One region of the Microbacterium sp. LMI12-1-1.1 genome, then DNA from elsewhere that is predicted to be linked to it. Evidence: predicted binding sites of a transcription regulator. Region 1 holds the regulator's gene; each other region holds the start of a gene.
What was found. The regulator HspR, encoded in region 1, represses chaperone genes until heat shock. The targets are predictions, from matches to a motif close to AAGTTGAGTCNNNNNGACTCAACTT.

Region 1 (2,258 bases):
CGAGGTCGTCGAGATCGGCTACCGCCTCGGCTCGGTGGAGCTGCGTCCGGCGAAGGTCGTCGTCGCGGTTCCTGCCGACTAGCCCGAAGGAGCACCATGGCCAGTCAGGACTGGTTCGACAAGGACTTCTACTCGGTGCTCGGCGTCTCGAAGGACGTCAGCGAGGCTGACCTCAAGAAGACGTACCGCAAGCTCGCACGGAAGTACCACCCCGACTCCAATCAGGGTGACGCTGCCGCCGAAGCGAAGTTCAAGGAGGTCAGCGAGGCGTACTCGGTGCTCTCCGATGCGGAGCAGCGCAAGGAGTACGACCAGATCCGCGCGATGGGCTCGGGCGCCCGCTTCACCGCGGGCGGCCAGGGTGGAGCAGGCGGCTTCGAGGACGTCTTCTCGATGTTCAATCAGGGCCGCGGCGCGCGGTACCAGAACGCCGAGGACTTCGACGACATCTTCGCGATGTTCAACCAGCAGCAGGGTGCGGGCTTCGGCACGGGCCGGTTCGGGCAGTCGACCGGCGGTTTCCGCGGCTACGGCGGCCCGACCCGCGGGGCCGACGTCACGGCGCGCACGACGATCGACTTCGTCACGGCGACCAAGGGCGAGACCATCTCGCTGCAGGGTGAGGACGGCAAGCCGTTCAAGGTGAAGATCCCTGCCGGGGTGTCGGACGGGCAGAAGATCCGTCTGCGCGGTCGCGGCCGCCCGTCGCCCGACGGCGGAGAGAACGGCGACATCGTCGTGCAGGTCGCGGTGCGGCCGCATCCGGTGTTCACCCGCGACGGGCTCAACCTGCGCGTCACCGTGCCGGTCACGTTCACCGAGGCGGCGCTCGGCGCCACCATCGAGGTGCCCACGCTCGGAGGCGACCCGGTGCGGCTGCGCGTCGCGCCGGGCACGCCGTCCGGCCGCGTGCTGCGCGTCAAGGGCAGGGGCGTCGAGACCGCCAAGGGCACCGGCGATCTCCTCGCCGAGGTGCAGGTCGCGGTGCCCTCGCACCTCGACGACGCCGCGCGCGAGGCGCTCGAGCGCTTCCAGAGCCTCGAGCCCAAGGAGAACCCGCGCGCCGACCTCATGGCGAAGGCGCAGGGCTGAAATCATGATGAAGTCGGTCGTTGAGCGACCACGTTCGTCGCTCGCTCAACGATCGGGTGTGTGAGAAGGAGGTGAGGGGCATGGCTGAACCGCACGACATCGACGAGGATGCCCCGATCTTCGCGATCGCCGTCGCCGCCGAGCTGTCGGGCATGCACCCGCAGACCCTCCGCCAGTACGACCGGCTGGGACTCGTTGTGCCCGCCCGCACCCAGGGCGGTTCGCGTCGCTACTCGCTGCGGCACGTCGAGCAGCTGCGCGAGGTGGCGCGCATGTCGGCGGACGGCATCGGACTGCCCGCCATCGTGCGGATCCTCGAGCTCGAGAACCGCGTGCAGGAGCTGCATGGGCGCGTGCGAGACCTCGAGGACCGCATGCGAGCGGAGCTCGAGAAGCGCCCCGGCGCCCGGGTGTTCGCCGCCGGTTCCACCGGCAACGTCGTGACCCTGCGCCACGGCACCCGCATGCGGCGGGCGACCGAGGTCGTCGTGTGGCGACCCCGCACGCCGATCGCGCCGGCCGCCGAGGACCGCGAGCAGTCCGCAGGCGACTGACGCGCTACGCCGCCTCGCCGTCCGCTGTGTGAAGTCGGTCGAGCAGGAAGGCGTGCGTCTCGGCATCCGCGGCAGCCACCAGGCCGTGGTCGCCGGTGTGCAGCTCGTCGCCGGCGAGGTTGGTGACGACCGCGCCCGCCGCACGGCACAGCGCGATCCCGGCCGTCCAGTGGACGCTGCCGCGCAGATCGCCCCCGGTGATGTAGCCGGCCTGCTGGCCGGTGGCGACCCACGCGAGAGCCAGCGTGGTCGACAGGAAGCGGGGGCTGAACCGCGCGCGGAAGACCTCGTCCGACAGCAGGCGGGTGCCGCTGTCATCAGGAAAGCTGGACTCCAGGTTCACGGTGACCAGCCGGGACGACGAAGCCGGTTGCAGGCGGCGGTCGTCGCCGGTTTCGGCCTCGATCGCCGCAGAGCGATGCCAGGCGGCCACGCCGTCCGTCCAGAACACGTCGCCGGCTGCGGGATCGGCGACTGCGGCGGCGGTGGTGACGTCATCGATGTCCAGTGCGACGTTCACGGCGAACAGGGGCATGCCGGCAGCGAAGTTGAGCGTGCCGCAGATCGGATCGACCAGCCACCGGCGGCGCCCGTCGCCGCTGGATCCGAGTT
Region 2 (2,258 bases), 780 kb from region 1:
AGCCACGCCCTCGACGATCGTCGCGGCGAGGGGCAGGTCAGCTCCCACTCCGGGCTCAGCGTGCCGTCACGCTCGGTGCCCGACGTCGAAGCGCTCGTCGCCTCGGTCGAGGGCCGCGCGCTCGACATGGTCGCGATCGACGAGGCGCAGTTCTTCGGGCCGGACCTCATCGACGCCGTGAATGCGCTGGTGACGGAAGGCGTCGACGTCGTCGTCTCGGGCCTCTGCGTCACCTTCGACGGCCGGCCGTTCGAGCCGCTGCCGGCGCTCATGGCGATCGCCGAGGACGTCCTGAAGCTCACGGCGGTGTGCGCGGTGTGCGGTGAGGACGCGGCGTTCCATCAGCGACTGTCGGCCGGCGGCGCCGGCGATCCGCTCACTCCGACGAGCGACCAGGTGGGAGGCATCGAGTCGTACCAGGCGCGATGCCGCCGCCACTTCACGGGCGCGGCGCGAACGTAGGCGCCGGGAACGACGGATGCCTCGTCCCGGCCGGGACGAGGCATCCACTGTCAGAGCGCTTACTGCTCGATCGGCTGCGGCGCGTCGTTGGACTCGTGCGCCTGGATCGTCGGCGTGCCACCCTCGGACGTCACCTCGATCTTGCGCGGCTTGGCCTTCTCGCTCACCGGGATCGTCACGCTCAGCACGCCGTTGTCATAGCTGGCCGAGATGCGCTCGGTGTCGATGCCCTGGCCGAGGTTGAGCTGGCGCAGGAAGCTCGCCGCCTCGCGCTCGCGGGTGATCCACTTGACGTCGTCGCCGCTGGTGAGCGTGCGCTCGGCGCGGATCGTCAGCAGCTGGCCGTCGACATCGATGTCGACCGAGCCCGGGTCGATGCCCGGCAGGTCGGCGGTCAGGACGTAGTGGTCGCCGTCGCGGTAGAGGTCCATCGGCATGCGGCGCGGACCGCGGCGCGTGTCGAAGAGACTCGACGCAAGACGGTCGAGGTCACGGAACGGGTCGTAGGTTGCCATGGGAATCTCCTCTCTGTCCAGAAGTTGAGCCCACTTGGCTCAACTACGTTCAGATTAGCACTCTCACCATGCGAGTGCTAGATGGGTCCGCGTTCGCCGTGAACGAACACGGGCGCGGTTCGTCTCTGCGTTTCGACTCGCAAGCTCGCTCAACGACCGGTCGTTGAGCGAGCGAAGCGAGACGAAACGCCCAGACAGTTCGTCAGCACTCGATGACGTTGACCGCGAGGCCGCCCTCGCTCGTCTCCTTGTACTTGTGCGACATGTCGATGCCCGTCTGCCGCATGGTCTCGACGACGGCGTCGAGCGAGACGTAGTGCGAGCCGTCACCGCGCAGCGCGAGACGCGCCGCCGTCACGGCCGTCGACGCGGCGATGGCGTTGCGCTCGATGCAGGGGATCTGCACGAGACCGCCGACAGGGTCGCACGTCAGACCGAGGTGGTGCTCCATCGCGATCTCGGCCGCGTTCTCGATCTGCCGGTTGGTTCCACCCATGACGGCCGTCAGCCCACCGGCCGCCATCGCGCAGGCCGATCCCACCTCGGCCTGACAGCCGCCCTCGGCACCCGAGATCGAGGCGTTGGCCTTGAACAGCGAACCCAGCGCGGTGGCGGTGAGGAGGAACCGACGGATGCCGCGGCGACGGTTCGCCTCAGCCCTCTGCTCCTCGCTCCACTGCGCCGGCTCGGGAGAGCCAGGGGCCTGGCCGGGATACCCGAGCAGGGCGCTGCCCACGAGCTCGCCGTACGGGGTGACCGCGTTGCCCGCGCCGAGCCCGGAATCGGCGAGGAAGCGCCACCAGTACATCGCCACCGCGGGCACGATGCCGGCGGCGCCGTTCGTGGGCGCCGTGACGACCCTTCCGCCCGCCGCGTTCTCTTCGTTGACGGCGAGCGCGAAGGCGCCCAGCCACTCCCCCGGCAGCTCACGACGGCCGTCGGCCTCGGCAGCCTCGAGCTGCTCGCGGATCGACGCCGCACGTCGCTTGACACCCAGCATCCCCGGCAGCACGCCGCCGGTTCCGAGGCCCGCCTCGACGCAGGCGGCCATCGCATCCCAGATGGCATCCAGGCCCGCGGCGATCTCCTCGTCGGGTCGCCGGGCCTCCTCGTTGAGGCGTGCCGCCTCGGCGATCGTGATGCCGCGCTCATCGCACAGCGCCAGCAGCTCCTCGGCGCTCGCGAAGTCCAGGGGGAACACGCCCGCACCCGAGCCCGCGGGCCCCGCGCTCGTCGGCGGATCGCCCTCACGACGGATGAACCCGCCGCCGACGGAGTAGT
Region 3 (2,258 bases), 1.6 Mb from region 1:
TCCTTCTCGATGACGCGGTACTCCTTGAGCGTCGTCGCACCCACGAGGTGCAGCTCGCCGCGGGCGAGGCGGGGCTTGAGGATGTTGCCGGCGTCCATGCCGCCGTCGCCGGCGCCGCCGGCGCCGACCACGGTGTGCACCTCGTCGATGAAGACGATCAGCTCGCCCTTGTGGGCGGCGATCTCGTCCATCGTCTTCGTGAGGCGCTCCTCGAAGTCGCCGCGGTAGCGGGTTCCGGCCAGCATCGCGGGAAGGTCGAGCGCGACGACCCGCTTGCCGAGCAGCTGCGCGGGCACGCCCCCGTCCACGATCGCCTGCGCGAGTCCCTCGACGATCGCCGTCTTGCCGACGCCGGCCTCGCCGACCAGCACCGGGTTGTTCTTGGTGCGGCGGCTGAGGATCTCGATGGTCTGCTCGATCTCGTCGGCGCGCCCGATGACCGGGTCGAGGTCACCGGCGACCGCGCGCGCGGTGAGGTCGGTGCCGTAGGTGTCGAGCAGGGGGGTGTCGGATGCCGCGGCATCCGCTCCCGCCTCCGCAGCGGCCGCCTCGCTCGGCGTCACCGTCTCGCGGGCGCCCTGCATCAGCGCCTCGGCGGTCACACCGGCGCGTGCCAGCACCTGGCCGGCGGGCGTGTCCTGCGCGAGCACGAGCGCGAAGAAGAGGTGCTCGGGGTCCACGTACGTCGAGCCCGACGAACGGGCGACCTGGAACGCGTGGAACAGCGCACGCTGCACGGACGCCGTGACCACGGCGCCGTCGACATCCGCCGCGACGGAGGCTGCGGGCAGCCGCTCCTCGGTCGCGCGCGAGATCTCGTCGGGGTCGGCGCCGACACGGCGCACCGCGTCACGGGCCGGGGCCTCGGCGACGAGGATCCGCAGGACGTGCAGGGCATCGAGTTCCTGCTGGCCGCGGTCCAGCGCGTACTTGCCGGCACGCTGGAGCAGTTCCTGGGTGCGAGCGCCGAGGTAGCGGCTCAGGTCGATCGACCGCTCGGCACGCGCGCGCTCCCCCGCGAGGTAGCGTGCCAGGAACTCGTCGAACGAGCTCCCGTCGTCGCCGGCCTGGGGCGTGAAGTCTTCGGGCATTCCGTCTCTCCTGAAACTTGAGTGATCGAGCATCAAGTTTTGAACTTGATACACGCATTGTCAAGTTCAACGGCACCTGCGCACGAGTATTCCCTCCCGTTTCGGACATGACTCCGGCCTGAGCCCGTGCCGGCGTCGGTGGGTCGGCGTAGCCTCGTCGCTCGGGGGAACCGCATCCCGGAGGAGAGAACCATGGACTGGAAGATCGAGCTCATCTTCGTGCCCGTCACCGACGTCGACAGGGCGAAGGAGTTCTACGAGCGGATCGGATTCCACGCCGACCACGACCAGGTCCCCTTCGAGGGCCTCCGCTTCGTGCAGATGACGCCGCCCGGGTCGGCCTGCTCCATCGCGTTCGGCACCGGCCTCGGCAACGATCTCGAGCCGGGCCGCCAGAACACGATCCAGGTCGTCGTCCCCGATGCGGACGAGGCCCTGGCGCACCTGCGCGGCCTCGACGTGGAGGCACGAGGCGTCGATGAGCAGGGGTGGGGCCGGTTCGTGCAGTTCGACGACCCGGACGGCAACACCTGGACGCTGCAGCAGCTCCCGCCGCGCGACTGAGCCATCCGCCGCCCGAGCGCCGGTTGCGTCAGTCGCGACCTCCGGGCGGGCCGACGATCAGCAGCACCACGAAGAGCGCGACGACGGCGACAGCGATCAACGCGGCGAGCACCCAGGGGCGCCGCAGGAACCACCGCATGAGGCGGTCGTACCAGGCGCCGTCGTGCGGGTCGTCGGACGGCTCGAGCCGCCACCATCCCGCCAGCCGGCCGGTGCGCTGCAGCCACACCTCGGCCGGGATCGTGGCGTACGGGATGACGGCGCTGACGAGCGCGATCACGGTCGGCCATGCGCGCCACCGGTTGTTCAGCGCGACGAGGATCGCCGTTGCGCCGTACGACAGGAAGACGAACCCGTGGATGCCGCCGCCGATCGTGACGCCGAGCGCCCAGCCGGTGGTGGCGCGGAGGAGGAGGCCGACGATGAGCAGGGTCCACGAGATCGCCTCGGCGATCGCGAGCGCGCGGAAGAGGGTGTGAGGAGTTCGGAACACACCTTCAGCCTAACTGAAAGGTCTTCAGCGAACCTGAAGGTTCACCCGTCCGATGGTCCTGCCTCCGCACCGAAAGGCTGCTCGTGCAGCCCTTCCAGGGCTGTCGCGAG

Region 2: MRBLMI12_RS05110 (Hsp20/alpha crystallin family protein) is a predicted target of HspR. The motif match lies at 999-1,023, and genes of this name have one in related genera.
Region 3: MRBLMI12_RS00935 (ATP-dependent Clp protease ATP-binding subunit) is a predicted target of HspR. The motif match lies at 1,106-1,130, and genes of this name have one in related genera.

The regions. Positions count from the first base shown of each region.
Region 1 is NZ_JBEGIA010000001.1:1,824,201-1,826,458, reverse strand. Features, by position in the region: gene MRBLMI12_RS08485 (nucleotide exchange factor GrpE) at 1-82, shown strand, start outside; gene MRBLMI12_RS08480 (DnaJ C-terminal domain-containing protein) at 97-1,092, shown strand; gene MRBLMI12_RS08475 (heat shock protein transcriptional repressor HspR) at 1,173-1,646, shown strand; gene MRBLMI12_RS08470 (inositol monophosphatase family protein) at 1,651-2,258, opposite strand, start outside.
Region 2 is NZ_JBEGIA010000001.1:1,046,496-1,048,753, forward strand. Features, by position in the region: gene MRBLMI12_RS05105 (thymidine kinase) at 1-462, shown strand, start outside; gene MRBLMI12_RS05110 (Hsp20/alpha crystallin family protein) at 522-977, opposite strand; gene MRBLMI12_RS05115 (L-serine ammonia-lyase, iron-sulfur-dependent, subunit alpha) at 1,180-2,258, opposite strand, start outside.
Region 3 is NZ_JBEGIA010000001.1:203,616-205,873, forward strand. Features, by position in the region: gene MRBLMI12_RS00935 (ATP-dependent Clp protease ATP-binding subunit) at 1-1,091, opposite strand, end outside; gene MRBLMI12_RS00940 (GNAT family N-acetyltransferase) at 1,284-1,655, shown strand; gene MRBLMI12_RS00945 (DUF3817 domain-containing protein) at 1,684-2,148, opposite strand; gene MRBLMI12_RS00950 (MarR family winged helix-turn-helix transcriptional regulator) at 2,190-2,258, opposite strand, start outside.